DNA from 3 places in the Pseudomonas sp. NPDC087697 genome. Region 3 is predicted to be linked to each of the others. Evidence: predicted binding sites of a transcription regulator. Region 3 holds the regulator's gene; each other region holds the start of a gene.
What was found. The regulator FliA, encoded in region 3, starts transcription of late flagellar genes. The targets are predictions, from matches to a motif close to CTAAAGTTTNNNNNNNNNNNGCCGNTAA.
Positions count from the first base shown of each region.

Region 1: a site for FliA is predicted at 4,387-4,414, ahead of ACIPIN_RS26050 (methyl-accepting chemotaxis protein). Genes of this name have one in related genera too.
Region 2: a site for FliA is predicted at 1,705-1,732, ahead of motA (flagellar motor stator protein MotA). Genes of this name have one in related genera too.

Region 1 covers NZ_JBIUVW010000054.1:4,744-9,986, reverse strand. The annotation lists gene ACIPIN_RS26070 (glycerophosphodiester phosphodiesterase) at 1-922, shown strand, start outside; gene ACIPIN_RS26065 (PepSY domain-containing protein) at 1,122-1,442, shown strand; gene ACIPIN_RS26060 (hypothetical protein) at 1,524-1,898, opposite strand; gene ACIPIN_RS26055 (hypothetical protein) at 2,081-2,521, opposite strand; gene ACIPIN_RS26050 (methyl-accepting chemotaxis protein) at 2,646-4,271, opposite strand; gene ACIPIN_RS26045 (inorganic phosphate transporter) at 4,648-5,243, shown strand, end outside.
Region 2 covers NZ_JBIUVW010000028.1:56,373-61,615, forward strand. The annotation lists gene ACIPIN_RS18765 (rhodanese-like domain-containing protein) at 1-52, opposite strand, end outside; gene ACIPIN_RS18770 (HDOD domain-containing protein) at 96-1,634, opposite strand; gene motA (flagellar motor stator protein MotA) at 1,801-2,652, shown strand; gene motB (flagellar motor protein MotB) at 2,656-3,696, shown strand; gene rsgA (small ribosomal subunit biogenesis GTPase RsgA) at 3,793-4,824, opposite strand; gene orn (oligoribonuclease) at 4,932-5,243, shown strand, end outside.
Region 3 covers NZ_JBIUVW010000003.1:60,859-66,101, forward strand. The annotation lists gene ACIPIN_RS03665 (chemotaxis protein CheA) at 1-1,774, opposite strand, end outside; gene ACIPIN_RS03670 (protein phosphatase CheZ) at 1,789-2,577, opposite strand; gene ACIPIN_RS03675 (chemotaxis response regulator CheY) at 2,609-2,980, opposite strand; gene fliA (RNA polymerase sigma factor FliA) at 3,147-3,887, opposite strand; gene fleN (flagellar synthesis regulator FleN) at 3,884-4,714, opposite strand; gene flhF (flagellar biosynthesis protein FlhF) at 4,829-5,243, opposite strand, start outside.

The DNA of each region.
Region 1 (5,243 bases), on a different contig from region 3:
CGACTACCTGGAAATGGACCTGCAACGCAGCAAGGACGGTGTGCTGTTCGCGTTACATGACAACAACCTGCAACGCACCACCGACGTTGCAACCAAGTTTCCTGAACGCAAGGACAGCCCGGCCAACGCGTTCACCCTCGCCGAACTGAAAACCCTGGACGCCGGCAGTTGGTTCAACGCCGCGCAACCGGATCGCGCTCGCCCTGCTTACGCCGGCCTGAAAATCCTGACCCTGGACGAAATCATCGATATCGCCCAGGGCAACCCGCTGCACCAGCCTGGCCTTTACATCGAAACCAAAGAGCCAAAGCAGTTTCCCGGCATTGAGCGTGATCTCAAGGACAAGCTTCAGGACCGCGGCTGGCTGAGCCCGGCAGGTTCCAAGCTGGCCAAAAGTGAGCTGAGCGTCGGCCAGGGTAAAGGCAAAGTGATCCTGCAAACCTTCGAGAAAAGCAGCCTCGAACTGCTGCAAAAAGAAATGCCGCAAGTGCCGAAGATTCTTTTGTTGTGGGTGGGCGAAGGCAGTATTGAGCCCAAGTCGAAAGTGACCTTCGCCGAATCCGGCGACAAGGATAAAGCCACTTGGTACGCCAAGCAGGAACCCAAGGACAAAGCCGAATTCGAGCAATGGGTCGACTACGCCAAGGCTCAGGGCGCAATCGGCACTGGCCCTTCGGCAGCGCTGACCAACGGTGGCGATCAAAGCTATTCCGACCTGGTGCAACCCTGGATGAACCAGTACACCCACGACAAAGGTATGTTGGTGCACGTCTACACCATCGACGATGCCGTGGACTACAAGAAGGTCATGGACGCCGGTGTCGATGGCATCTTCACCAACCGCGCCAGCGAACTGCTCAAGTACTACAAGCGTCCGGCAGCGGCCAGCGTTGCACAGTTGCTTGAGAACAACGGCTACTAGGTAGGAGCTGCCGGAGGCTGCGATCTTTTGATCCTCTATTCAATACGAAAAATCAAAAGATCGCAGGCTGCGCCAGTTCCTACGCCGGTTAGCATTTTGATCCTTAAGGATTGCATTGGGCTCAAGTGAATTTAAGGATGAATTAAGTTGCGCTGGTTAACCTGATGCCACTTAAACAGCTCACCCAAGGAATGACCCCATGAAAACGTTGACTGCCCTTTTCACTGCCGCCACCCTGACCCTGACTGCCGGTCTCGCCATGGCTGATGTGCGCCCGGACCTGATTCCGGGTCTGCTCAAGGACGGCACCGTGATGGACATGGAGAAGCTCAATCAGGCCGCGCTCGCCGAGCACCCGGGCGCTACTGCGGCGAACATCAAGGACACTGAGCTTGAGCACAACGCCAAGACCGGCGCTTATGAGTACAAGGTCGAAATTCGCGATGCCAGGAATGTCGAGTGGAACGTGAAGCTGGACGCCAAAACCGGCCAGGTGCTGAGCAACAAACAAGAGAAGTAAATCGAACAGACACAGAAGCCGTACAACCTTGGGGTTGTGCGGCTTTTTTGCGTTTTGAACATGAGAGGGGGTGGCCGGGCCCTACTGTTGCGACGCGAAGACTACTTCTGCTTCTTCTTCCGCGGGAATGACCTTAAGCAGTAATTCAGGTGAGTCGGAAGGGATCCCGGTCAGATCGTCGATGAGGGTGTAGGTGACCATGGCGTCACCCGGTGCGACATGAGTTTTTTCCACATAAAAGTGGACGCCATTTTGCACTTCAACTTCAGTAATCGTGTGAATGAACACGCGCCTGCCATTCCAGTACACCAGCAGAATGTCTTCTGCGTGATAGCCTTGCTTGCCCAACACTTGAGCGCGCAGACCTGCTCCGGCAGACGGCACAATGACTTGTCCATCGTATCCGGGCTCCGGCGTCATACTTTCAATATGCAATTTTTTTAAATCCAAAGACATGGGATCGCTCCTGACAGAAAAAGTAGCGCAGGCTGCGCTGACAGTTCCATACAACGCTCGGGAGGCCACCCCGTCTACTGTCAGAACTAACAGGTAAGCGGTAAAGCAAGGCCTTTTCTCACCCTTTATCCGACCAGCGGCACGAGCCTCATGGGATCAGGACATCAAAGGCGCACGAACCATCACGCCGTCGTACTGACCAACGACCCCGACGTGCTGCTGCCCGATTGCTGCAACGCTTGCAACAACGCCGCGCTAGCGGTCTGCAACGAACCCGAGGTGGATGCTATCTGCGATTGGGCAGCCGCGACTTTCGCCGCTTTGGCATCCGCGCTTTCCTGACTGGCCTGAGCCGCTTGCAGTTGTTGCTGTTGCTCCTGCATTTGCTTTTGCAGCTCGGCAACCTGCTTGCGCAGCGCTTTTACCGCATCCGATTCACCGCTGCTGCTCGAACTGCTGCCGCTCGACGCAGGCGCACCACCGGCAGCGACTTTGCCACTGTCGGCGGTCGAACTGCCCGTTGCAGTTGTGCTTTGAGTAGTGTCGGCGGTGCCGCTGATGGCAGTCGTGCTGGCCGGAGTGGAAAGCGTCTGATTGATTGAGACCGAAGTGATGCTGACCATGGGCGTTTCCTTCAATGAGGTTCAGGGATAAACCCATCATCGACGCGCAACGCCCACACTTGAGAGGGATCGTGTACCGACACGGTTAGCGTGCCGATACACAATTTGTTTGACCGGGTTGTTCCTAGGCGCTCAGGCGCGCCGTCACCGCGCTCAACTGCCCCGACAAGCCGTGCAGGTTGTTGCTCGCGGCTTCAGTGCGCTGCACGTTGTCCAGATTGGTACTGGCAATGCTGGTGATCTCGGTCAGGTTGCGCGAAATGTCTTCGGCTACCGAGGTCTGTTCTTCGGCTGCTGTGGCGATCTGGCGGTTCATGTCGCGAATCGCCTCCACCGACGCGGTAATGCGTTCAAGCATGGCCCCGGCCTGGGTGACCTGCTCGACACTCTCCTCACTGCGCGACTGGCCGCTTTCGATGGCCTGTGCCGCATCTACCGCGCCGGTCTGCACGCTCTGGATGATCTGGTTGATTTCGATGATCGACGCCGCCGTACGCTGGGCCAGGCTGCGCACCTCATCGGCCACCACGGCAAACCCGCGTCCGGCTTCACCGGCCCGAGCGGCTTCGATGGCGGCGTTCAGCGCCAGCAGGTTGGTTTGCTCGGCGATACCGCGAATCACTTCCAGCACCTTTCCGATGCGTCCGCTGTCGGTTTCCAGTTGGCGAATGACCGTGGCGGTGTTGGCAATTTCGCCGCGCATCCGGGTGATGGTGTGAATCGTGCCCTGCATGACCTTCTCGCCCTGTTGTGCCGACTGATCCGCATCATCGGCGGCCCGCGCCGCGTCGGCCGCATGACGAGCGACTTCCTGGGCGGTGGCAGACATTTCGTTCATCGCCGTGGCGACTTGATCGGTACGGTTGAATTGCTCATTGGTGCCATGGGCCATCAACGTAGCAATCGAGTTCAGCTCGCCGCTGGCACTGTCGAGATCCGACGCGCTGCGCTGCAAACGACTGAAGGTCTCAGCAAGGAAATCGCGCAACGTGTTGGCCGCGACAGCCAGCCTGCCCAACTCATCCTGACGATCACTCGCCACCCGCTCAGCGAAACGGCCCTGGCTCAATTGCGCGACGTATTCAATCAGCTTGCGGATCGGTTCCACCAGATTGCGGTTGACCAGCCACAGGCTGAACAGACCAATCAACAGGCTCGAAGCCAGCATCACCAGGATGCCCAGCAACACGGTGCGATCGGCACTGGCGCTGATCAACGTCGACTGCTCACGACCCTGCTTGCGCAATTCGTTGACCAGCGCGCTCATCTGTTCACTGGTGGCGCGGTCCACCCCTTTGACCGCGCTATCACCCGCCGTAGGGTCAGCACCAGCAGCCAGGAAAGCCTCCCGACCTTTTTGATAGGCGCCACCGAGAGCACGGTGCGCATCGCGCAGGCTTTCAATGCGAGCCTTGAGCGACGCTTCGATACCCGGTTGACGGGTCAACTCGCCAAGGATGTTCTGCACATTGCCCTGACGATCCTCGAACTGCTTCCAGTACTTCTCCAGGTCAGCCGGTTGTTTGCCGCGCAACAGGACGTCTTTCCACTCCTGAACCTGAGACTTGAATTGCAGGTTGGCTTCGTCAATCAGTTGCGAGGTATGCAACGGGCCTTCGATCAGGTTGCGATAATTCTGCATCCCGCTGGAGAGAAAGTGAAAACAGGCCAAGGCAATCAGCAACATCGCGATCAGGCTGCCGCTCAGCAGTGCCAGGATTTGCGCTCTCAGGGATTTTTGCAAAAACATCGAGTGATACTCATGACAGGGATAAGGCTCGCACCGGAAGGGCATGCGAGATGTCCGGACCTCCCTGTCAACAACTTGCGGGCCTGACACCAAAGTGCCTGATCCTGCCTAGGCGTCATCGGCGCGCGCCACGGTTTCTTGAAACCGATCCGACCACCGGTAGAGGCTCTATTACGCAGCCCGTCAAACTGTCACAAAACCGTCAAACCGCGTTACCCGAACCTTCGCCAGCTCCTACACGGTATGGGCGCAGGAGCCTGCGATCTTTTCGCTTTTTGCTTTCGACAATTGACCAAACACTGACCCAACGCAGTCTCGCTGTAACATTTGGCAACGATCATGACCGACACTCCTCCCGACACAGGATTGTCCGGCCATGGCTACTCCCTCCTTGACTGCCGCCTCCAAGGCCCCCGCCAGTAGCACCAGCCCTCAGCTCGATAAAAAGCCCGGTGTGATTACCGTCGTGGTGTTTTTCGCAGTGCTGGCCATGGGTCTGCTGTTCACCGCCTACAGCCTGATGCACGACATGCATGACCTCGGCACCGCAGTGACCACCTGGACGCCGTTTCTGCTGCTGGGTGTTGCGCTGTTGATCGCCTTGGGTTTTGAGTTCGTCAACGGTTTCCACGACACGGCCAACGCCGTGGCGACGGTGATTTACACCAATTCGTTACCCGCGCATTTCGCGGTGGTCTGGTCAGGGTTCTTCAACTTCCTCGGGGTGCTGCTGTCCAGCGGCGCGGTAGCGTTCGGCATCATCGCCTTGCTGCCGGTGGAGCTGATTTTGCAAGTCGGTTCATCCGCCGGTTTCGCGATGATCTTCGCCCTGCTGATCGCGGCGATCCTGTGGAACCTCGGCACCTGGTGGCTAAGGCTCCCGGCCTCGTCGTCCCACACCTTGATCGGCTCGATCATCGGCGTCGGCGTCGCCAATGCGTTGATGCACGGACGCGACGGCACCAGCGGCGT
Region 2 (5,243 bases), on a different contig from region 3:
CGAGCAGGTCGCTCGGTTCGATCACCAGCGACAAGCCAGAGAAGTCAGACATGTGAGGTCTCCAGAGCACAAAGGGGAGGATTGTAGCGCAACAGCTATTGGCCGCGGGTGGTAAAGCTGTTCAGGGCTTTTTCGATGCACTGTGCGGTTTTGCCAAAGGCTTGCACGGTGATTTCCGAAAAGGGACCGCCGCCCTGATCCGCCACGACCAGCATGATCACCCGGCCATTGTTGACCAGTGAGCGCAGCAGCAGGTGCTCGCCGCCGAACAGTGCACGCAGGCTGGCGGGCAGCAGGGCCGAAAATTGCGCGTTGTTGGCTGGGGTCAGACGCACCTGGGCCTGTTGGGAGAGCAAGCGTTGCAGCACGGTACTCTGGCTGACCGACAGGTTCAGTGTGGCCGCCTCTTTAGGCAGGCCATGAATCTGATGCACGCGCAGTTGAGTCTGGGTGCGGTCGGCCATCAACAGCATCACCCGGCGCATGCCGCAGGCCACCAGCGCGTCGCGGGCGGAGGTGGTCAGGTGCATGGCGTTGGTGAAGCGACTCGGCTCTACCAGCAGTTCTGCACATTGTTTGCGCCACTTGAGCAGATCCTCGGCGGTCGGTGCGGGCGCCGGGAGTTGGCCGCGATGAAGGCGCCGCTCGTCCCACGGCCAGAGCAATGCCCCGGCCGGATGCCAGAGGTCCGGCATTGCGTGGTTGCGGGCGCTGAGCGCGGCCTGCTGGTGCAATTGCTGCTGAACCTCATCCATCGGTATTTGCAGGTAGAGGCTGGTCAGTAACTGCCAGCGCAGGCAGTGAGGGCTGCTCCAGGCTTGCTGTGCCGATAACGCCAGACCGTTGGCCAGCAACACCGTGTTGGCCGGTTGGTTGAGCCAGCGGCGCAGGGTCGGGTCGTCATCGAGACGGTTTTGCTGGCGCAACGGGTGATCGGCGTCGCGGGCGATGCGCAGGACTTTCGCCAGTTCGCGTTGTTCATCCAGTAACAGTCGATAGCCTTGCCCTACCCAGATCGGCAAGCGCCAGATTTCCACCAGTGCCTGGCCGAGTTCCAGCAGGCGCACGCCGAACAACTCTTTTTCAACCTTGTTCGCCGGCTCACCTTTGTGCAGAACCCGCAGCTCCCAGTCTTCGAGCAACTGCGGGAAGGTCAGTGCGAGTGACCAGAAGGGCGAGAGGAACAGCAGGCTACCCCAATGGATGTCCTGCCAGAGCCGTGCCAGGCGGCTGGCAAAAAAACCGTTGGCCTGTTGGGTCGCGTGCTGGCTGATCAATTGCAGCTGGCGCAGAGCCGGCGGGATTTCGTTCTGGGGCAGGGCGGGCAGGCGCGCGAGCAGTTCTTCGGTGCGTTTGAGGCCCAAACGATTGATGGCCACCTCAAGGTTCTCGCTGGGCTCGCTCATGCTGCCGTGAGTGTGGCGATTGGCTTCGCGGATGACGCTGAGGGCCAGGGCCGGGCTGCCCTGCATCAATTCGGCGATATCGCGCAACGAGCTGCGATTGTCGGCGATAGCCTTGCAGACGAGGTCATGGCTGGCTTGCGGCACAGGCAAAATCACTCTATCGAGCAGCTTGACCCAGCCTTCGAGCGTGGTCGGTTTAGCAGTTGGAACGGTCGTTTCATTAGCCATGGTTGGGCGCGATCATCGTCTGCATTAAACACGCCCGGAGCGGGCCAAATTGGCTTTTCGCCTTAACTGGCTATAGTCTGGCGCAGTTTTGCCGATAAGTAGAAGAAGAGATTTTTTAACTTCCGAATATGACCTTGAACCCGACTCAGTAAGTACCTTCCTACCTATGGCTAAAATTATCGGCATCATCGTCGTATTCGCGAGCGTGCTCGGCGGATACGTGCTTTCCCACGGCAAGATTGCCGCCCTGATTCAGCCATTCGAGGTGATGATCATTGGCGGTGCGGCGCTGGGTGCGTTCCTTCAGGCCAACCCCGGTCACATGACGATGCACGTGCTCAAGAAGTCCTTGGGCATGTTCAGTTCGCGTTTCAATCACACCTTCTACCTGGAGGTGCTGGGCCTGATCTACGAGATCCTCAACAAGAGCCGTCGCGAAGGCATGATGGCGATTGAAGGGGATATCGAAGACGCTGCTGCCAGCCCGATTTTTGCCAAGTACCCGGCGGTCCTCAAGGACGAACGCATGACCGCGTTCATCTGCGATTACTTGCGCATCATGTCCTCCGGCAACATGGCTCCGCATGAGCTTGAAGGCCTGTTCGATATGGAGTTGTACAGCCTCAAGGAAGACCTGGAGCACCCGTCCCACGCGGTCAACGGTATCGCCGATGCCATGCCCGGTTTTGGTATCGTCGCGGCGGTACTGGGTATCGTGGTGACCATGGCCTCGCTGGGTGAGGGCGATCAGAAGTCCATCGGCCTGCACGTTGGTGCCGCTCTGGTCGGTACCTTCTTCGGTATTCTTGCGGCCTACGGTTTCTTCGGCCCGCTGGCGCACTCCCTGGCTCACGATGCCAAGGAAGAGCTGAACATCTACGAGGCCATCAAGGCTTCGTTGGTGGCTTCGGCTTCCGGCATGCCGCCATCGCTGGCCGTGGAATTCGGACGCAAGGTTCTGTACCCGGCGCACCGTCCTAGCTTCGCTGAGCTGGAACAAGCGGTTCGCGGTCGCTAAGTCATGGAAAATAATCAGCCGATAATCATCAAGCGCGTCAAGCGCATTGCTGGCGGGCATCACGGGGGTGCGTGGAAAATCGCCTTCGCTGACTTTGCGACGGCGATGATGGCGTTCTTCCTGGTGTTGTGGCTGTTATCCACCGCCACACCAGAGCAGAAGATCGCCATTGCCGGTTACTTCAAGGACCCGATCGGCTTCTCGGAAAGCGGCACGCCGTACATCATTGATCTCGGCGGCTCTCCAGAGCTGGCGCCGGACAAGACGATCAATCCCGAGGTCAAGTCCCAGCCGCAACCGGACAAGGTCACCGTCGATACAGACCAGGTCGAAAAAATGGCCGAGGAAGTCGAGAAGGAACGCCTTGAACTGTTGCTGCAAGAATTGCAGAACAAGGTCGAAGAGAACCCGCAGCTGCAGAAGTTCAAAGACCAGATTCTTTTCGAAATCACCCCGGACGGCTTGCGCATCCAGATCATCGATTCCGAAAAGCGGCCGATGTTCGACTCTGGCAGCGCGCGCTTGAAGCCGTACTTCGAAGACATTCTGCTGGCCATGGCTGACACCATCAAAGCGGTACCGAACAAGATCAGCATCGGCGGCCACACCGACGCCAAGCCTTATGCGGGCACCGGCGATTTCGGCAACTGGGAGCTTTCGGCCAACCGTGCCAACGCCGCTCGCCGTGCGCTGGTCGCGGGCAGCTATCCGGAACAGCAAGTGGCGCGGGTGGTGGGTTACGCTTCGTCGACGTTGTTCGATCGCAAAAATCCGTTCAACCCGGTCAACCGCCGTATCGACATCGTCGTGCTGACCAAGAAGGCCCAGCGTGCCATCGAGGGTGAACAAGGGGCCGAGCCTGCGCCGACACCGGGGCAGGGCGCTCCGGGTGAAGTGCCTGCCGTACCCGCCGATCCGAACGCGTTGCCGGCGGACAAGGAACCGCTGCCGGCGCATGAGCTTCGGGAGCGTTTGAACCTGTTCGATAACCCGGCACCGAAAGCAGGTGACCCGGCCAAACCGGCTGAGGCACCCAAGCAGTGACCCAATAAAAAGCCGCGATAATCGCGGCTTTTTATTATCTGTCGGTGCACCGGCGTCCAGCAGCCCCGTCAGTATCAGGGCTGCTGGACGGTCTGTTTAATAGCTGGTTTCGGGCAGGCTGGCGATGATCGAGCGGTAGCTGTTCATGCGCTGCTGTTGCACGCGGCCATCTTCCAGTGCCTTGAGCAGGGCACAACCGGGTTCACGGTCGTGCTTGCAGTCACGGAAGCGGCAGGTGCCGATCAAGTCGTTGAACTCGATGAAACCGGCCTCGACGTCGGCACGGCTGACGTGGCCCAGGCCGAATTCCCGAATACCCGGGGAGTCGATCAGCTCACCGCCGCCGGGGAAGTGGAACAGTCGCGCGGTAGTGGTGGTGTGGGTGCCCTGGCCGGACAGCTCGGACAACGGGCCGACACGGGTTTCGACTTCCGGCAACAGGCTGTTGACCAGCGAGGACTTGCCGACGCCGGACTGACCGACGAACACACTGATGCGCCCGTCCAGTTGCTCCTGCAACAGCTCCATGCCGTTGCCGTGATGGGCCGAGACTTCCAGCACCGGGTAACCCAGTGTGCGGTAAACCGCCAGCAAGGCATTTAGCGCCGGTGCATTCTGCTCATCGATCAGGTCGAACTTGTTGAGCAGCAGCAACGGGCGAATGCCGGCGTGTTCGGCGGCAACCAGGTAACGGTCGATCAGGTTGGCGTGAGGCTCGGGCAGCGGGGCGAAGACGATCACGATCATGTCGACGTTGGCCGCTACCGGCTTGAGCTGGCCGCGACTGTCGGGGCGGCACAGTTCGGTGTTGCGCGGCAGTTGCGCGACGATCACGCCGATGCCCTGGTTACCGGCGCGCCAGACTACCTGGTCGCCGGTCACCAGCGCAGGCAGGTTGGCTCGCAAGTGGCAGCGGAACACCTGGCCGGCGAGTTCGCCGTCGCGGGCTTCGACCTCGACCTGCACGCCGAAGTGAGCGATCACCAGGCCTGTTTGCTCGGGGCCAAGATCACCACCCTCCAGCGCTTCTACGGCGGAGGATTCGCGTTTGGCGGCGCGGGCAGCGCGCTCGCCTTGAATCTTTTCGATGCGCCAGTTTTGACGACGATTGAGTTGGCGTTTGGCCATGGGTGTTCCGTGTCGATAATGCAGCGATTAGGTAAAACGGCCGCGAGTTTAGCACGCCCCGAGAGTCCTCTAGGCTAAACTGCGTTCCTACGCCGAGGAGCCGACACATGCAAAACCCGCAGAATCTGATCTGGATCGATCTGGAAATGACCGGTCTGAACCCTGACACCGACGTCATCATCGAGATGGCCACCATTGTCACCGACAGCAATCTCAACACCTTGGCTGAAGGCCCGGTGATCGCCATTCACCACAGCGACGAGATCCTGGCGGGCATGGACGAGTGGAACACCCGTCAACACGGTGGCTCTGGCCTGACCCAACGGGTACGCGACAGCCGCATCAGTATGGCTGAAGCGGAAGCCGAGACCATCGCTTTCCTGGAGAAGTGGGTACCGAAGGGTAAGTCGCCGATCTGC
Region 3 (5,243 bases):
TCGAGTAGATATTGATCGAACCGTTGAGCTGGGAAATCTTGGTCTTCACCACGTCCATGCCCACGCCACGCCCGGACACGTCGGATATCTCGGTCTTGGTCGAGAAACCCGGCGCAAAAATCAGGTTGTAGCATTCGGTCTCGCTCAGACGATCGGCGGCATCCTTGTCCATCACGCCGCGTTTTACCGCGATGGCGCGCAAGACGTTCGGGTCCATGCCTTTACCGTCATCGGAGATCGACAGCAGGATGTGATCGCCTTCCTGCTCGGCCGCCAGGATGACTTTACCGCCACGGGACTTGCCCGAAGCTTCGCGCTCTTCCGGTGACTCGATACCGTGGTCGACTGCGTTGCGCACCAAGTGGACCAGCGGGTCGGCCAGAGCCTCGACGAGGTTCTTGTCGAGGTCGGTTTCTTCGCCGACCAGCTCCAGGTTGATCTCTTTCTTCAACTGACGCGCGAGGTCGCGAACCAGTCGCGGGAAGCGCCCGAAGACTTTCTTGATCGGCTGCATCCGGGTCTTCATCACCGCGGTCTGCAAGTCGGCCGTGACCACGTCGAGGTTCGACACGGCCTTGGACATGGCTTCATCGCCGCTGTTGAGTCCCAGACGAACCAGACGGTTACGCACCAGCACCAGCTCGCCGACCATGTTCATGATTTCGTCGAGGCGCGCGGTATCCACACGTACGGTGGTCTCGGCTTCACTGGCCGGTTTTTCAGGTGGCGGTGAAGCCGCTGCGCGGGCGGGGGCCGGGGCAGCAGCGGCAGCAGGCTTCGGCGCTTCAGCTTTTGGCTCGGGTACTTTGGCGACAGGCTTGGGTGCCGCGGCCTTGGCGACGGGTGCCGCCACCGAAGCGGCAGAACCGGTGCCGACCTCAGTGAACTTGCCTTTGCCATGCAATTCGTCGAGCAGCGATTCGAACTCGTGATCGGAGATCAGATCGCTGCCGGCGACTGCGGCCACAGGTGCCGTAGGCGCTGGAACGGCAGCAATCGCCGATTCCAGAGCATCAACGGCGAAGTTGCCTTTGCCATGCAACTGATCGAGCAGGGCTTCGAATTCGTCGTCGGTAATGTCGGAGCTGTCGCCTGCCGCTTTCGGGGCAGCCGGTGCGGTTGGCGCTACCACCGCATCGACAGCAAACTGGCCTTTGCCGTGCAGCTGATCGAGCAACGACTCGAACTCGGCATCGGTAATTTCATCGCTGCCGGCAGCCGCTTCAGGTGCCGGGGCAACGGTTGCCCCCGCTTCGGCCTGCGCCTTGACCGCGTTCAGCGAGTCCAGCAGCAGTTCGAATTCATTGTCGGTGATGTCGCCCGATTCGCTTTCAGCGGCAGGTGCTTGAACCACTTCAGCAACAGGTTGCGCCACATCGGCCGTCTGAGGCTCGGCCAGACGGGCCAGAGCCGCCAGCAGTTCCGGCGTAGCCGCAGTGATCGGTGCACGCTCACGGACTTCGCTGAACATACTGTTCACCGCGTCCAGCGCTTCGAGAACCACGTCCATCAGTTCCGAGTCGACGCGACGCTCACCCTTGCGCAGGATGTCGAACACGTTCTCGGCGATGTGACAGCACTCCACCAGCTCGTTGAGCTGGAGGAAGCCGGCGCCCCCTTTTACAGTGTGAAAACCGCGAAAAATTGCATTGAGCAGATCCGCATCATCTGGTCGGCTTTCCAGCTCAACCAGTTGCTCGGACAGTTGCTCTAGAATCTCGCCGGCCTCAACCAGGAAATCCTGAAGGATCTCTTCATCGGCGCCGAAGCTCATGTGTATGGGTGCTCCTAGAATCCAAGGCTGGAAAGCAAATCGTCTACATCGTCCTGACCGGACACAACGTCTTCTCGTTTATCGGCATGAATCTGCGGACCTTCACCCTGCGAGAGATGTTTTTGCGGATCTTTTTCAGCCAGCATCGCTTCATGGTCATGTTCGATGCCCGCAAAGCGGTCCACCTGACTGGCCATGAGCACGAGCTTGAGCAGGTTGCTTTCGACTTCGGTGACCAATTGAGTCACGCGTTTGATCACCTGACCGGTTAGATCCTGGTAATCCTGAGCCAGCAGAATATCGTTGAGGTTGCCCGAAACGACCTGCGTCTGCTCGGCGCTACGCGTCAGGAAACCGTCGACACGCCGGGCCAGTTCGCGGAACTCTTCGGCGCCGACTTCGCGGCGCATGAAACGCCCCCAGTCCGCGCTCAAGGCCTGGGCATCAGTGCTCAAACCATTGACCAGCGGCGTGCTGTTCTCAACCAGGTCCATGGTGCGGTTCGCAGCCGCCTCGGTCAGCTTGACCACATAGGACAGGCGCTCGGTGGCATCCGTGATCTGCGAGACTTCCTCGGCTTGCGGCATGTGCGGGTCAATCTGAAAATTGACGATCGCGCTATGCAGTTCGCGAGTGAGCTTGCCCACTTCCTGGTACAGGCCTCGGTCACGGGTCTGGTTGAGCTCATGGATCAATTGCACAGCGTCGCCGAACCTGCCCTTTTCAAGGCTTTCGACCAGTTCCTGGGCATGTTTTTTCAGGGTCGATTCGAAATCGCCCTGTGAAGATTCTCTTTGCTCCATAGCTCCCCCCGTGGCGCAGTGGCTCCGCACATCAACCGATGCGTTCGAATATTTTTTCGATCTTCTCTTTCAACGCCTGGGCCGTGAAGGGTTTGACCACATAGCCGTTTACACCGGCTTGAGCGGCTTCGATGATCTGCTCACGCTTGGCTTCGGCAGTGACCATCAGCACCGGCAGGTGCTTGAGCTTTTCATCGGCGCGCACGTGGCGCAGCAAGTCGATACCGGTCATGCCAGGCATGTTCCAGTCCGTTACCAGAAAGTCGATGCTCCCGCTGTTGAGGACGGGAATGGCGGTAATACCGTCGTCCGCCTCGACCGTGTTGGTGAACCCAAGGTCACGCAACAGGTTTTTTATGATCCGCCGCATCGTTGAGAAGTCATCAACGATGAGGATTTTCATGTTCTTGTCCAATTCGACCTCCAAGCAGTCTTAAACGCGCCCAGCACCTGGACGCGCCATTCAATCAATCAGGCAGAGCACTCAACGACTGTCTGGAGCACAACGGATGAAGACCGGCACAGCTTTACGCCATGCCTGTTTCGTTCGCAGTGTCCCCACACTGCTGTCAGCGCGCTCGCCACTCCCCCAAACGCCCCCGCAAACGGGCCGCGCACTGGCTGTGTAACTGGCTGACCCGCGATTCACTGACCCCCAGGACCTCACCGATTTCCTTGAGGTTCAGCTCTTCGTCGTAGTACAGCGCCAACACCAGTCGCTCACGCTCCGGCAAATTGGCAATCGCATCCGCCAGTGCAGCCTGAAAGCGTTCATCTTCCAGGTCGCGCGACGGTTCGAGATGAGCACTCGCGCCATCCTCGTGCAGCCCTTCATGCTCGCCGTCCTGCAACAGATCGTCGAAGCTGAACAGGCGACTGCCCAAGGTGTCATTCAAAATCCCGTAATAATCGTCGAGACTCAATTGGAGTTCGGCCGCAACCTCGTGATCTTTAGCGTCACGCCCGGTTTTAGCTTCAATTGAGCGAATCGCGTCACTCACCATCCGGGTATTGCGGTGTACCGAGCGTGGCGCCCAGTCACCCTTGCGGACTTCATCGAGCATCGCACCACGGATACGGATCCCCGCGTACGTCTCGAAACTCGCGCCTTTGCTCGCATCGTATTTGGTCGATACTTCGAGCAAACCGATCATTCCTGCCTGAATCAGGTCTTCGACCTGAACACTGGCCGGCAAGCGCGCCAACAGGTGATAGGCAATCCGTTTTACCAGTGGCGCGTAACGCTCGATCAGTTCGTACTGCGCGTCACGCGCCGACTTCTTGTACAGGTTGTAACCGCTGGCTGTCATAGAACCGGACCCGCAGTTTGCTGCACCAGGCGCTCGACGAAAAATTCCAGATGCCCACGCGGGTTGGCAGGCAGCGGCCAGGTATCGACTTTCTGCGCGATGGCCTTGAACGCCAGCGCACATTTGGAGCGAGGAAACGCTTCATACACGGCGCGTTGCTTCTGCACGGCCTTGCGCACGCTTTCGTCGTAAGGCACCGCACCGACGTATTGTAAGGCGACGTCGAGGAAGCGATCCGTGACCTTGGTCAACTTGGCGAACAGGTTCCGCCCTTCCTGAGGGCTTTGCGCCATGTTGGCCAGCACGCGGAAGCGGTTCATGCCGTAATCGCGGTTGAGCAGTTTGATCAGCGCGTAGGCGTCAGTGATCGACGTCGGCTCGTCGCAAACCACCAGCAACACCTCTTGAGCGGCGCGAACAAAACTGACCACCGACTCACCAATACCCGCCGCCGTGTCGATCACCAATACGTCGAGGTTATCGCCAATGTCGCTGAATGCCTGAATCAGGCCAGCATGCTGGGCTGGACTGAGGTGAACCATGCTCTGGGTACCGGACGCTGCTGGAACAATACGAATTCCGCCCGGCCCCTGAAGTAATACATCGCGCAGCTCACAGCGGCCTTCAATGACGTCGGCCAGCGTACGCTTGGGCGTGAGCCCCAGCAGGACGTCGACGTTCGCCAGCCCCAGATCGGCGTCCAGCAGCATGACGCGCCGGCCGAGCTCAGCAAGAGCCAGGGACAAGTTCACTGACACATTAGTCTTCCCGACGCCACCTTTGCCGCCGGTCACCGCGATCACCTGTACGGGATGCATGCTGCCCATGTTCTTTCTTTACCTTGTCTTGCTTAGACGCGGGCTACATGACTGGCTGCGCGCTCACTTTGGAACAATGCATGGCAGGCCATCGATGTAGATACAAATCTATTCATTATTACCTCAGCCGACACGCTTGCTCGGGCTGTGGTAGAGGTCAGCGAACATATCAGCCATGGCTTCTTCGCTGGGTTCTTCCTGCATCTGCACGCTTACGGCGCGACTGACCAACTGATGCCGGCGGGGTAAATGTAGATCATCCGGGATTCGCGGCCCATCAGTCAGATAGGCAACGGGTAATTCGTGGCTGATTGCCAGGCTCAACACTTCGCCCAGACTCGCCGTTTCATCCAGTTTAGTCAGGATGCAGCCTGCCAGCCCGCAGCGCTTGTAACTGTGATAAGCGGCGGTCAGCACCTGTTTCTGGCTGGTAGTGGCCAGCACCAGATAATTCTTCGACTTGATCCCGCGACCAGCCAGGCTTTCCAGTTGCATGCGCAACGCCGGGTCACTGGCTTGCAGGCCGGCGGTGTCGATC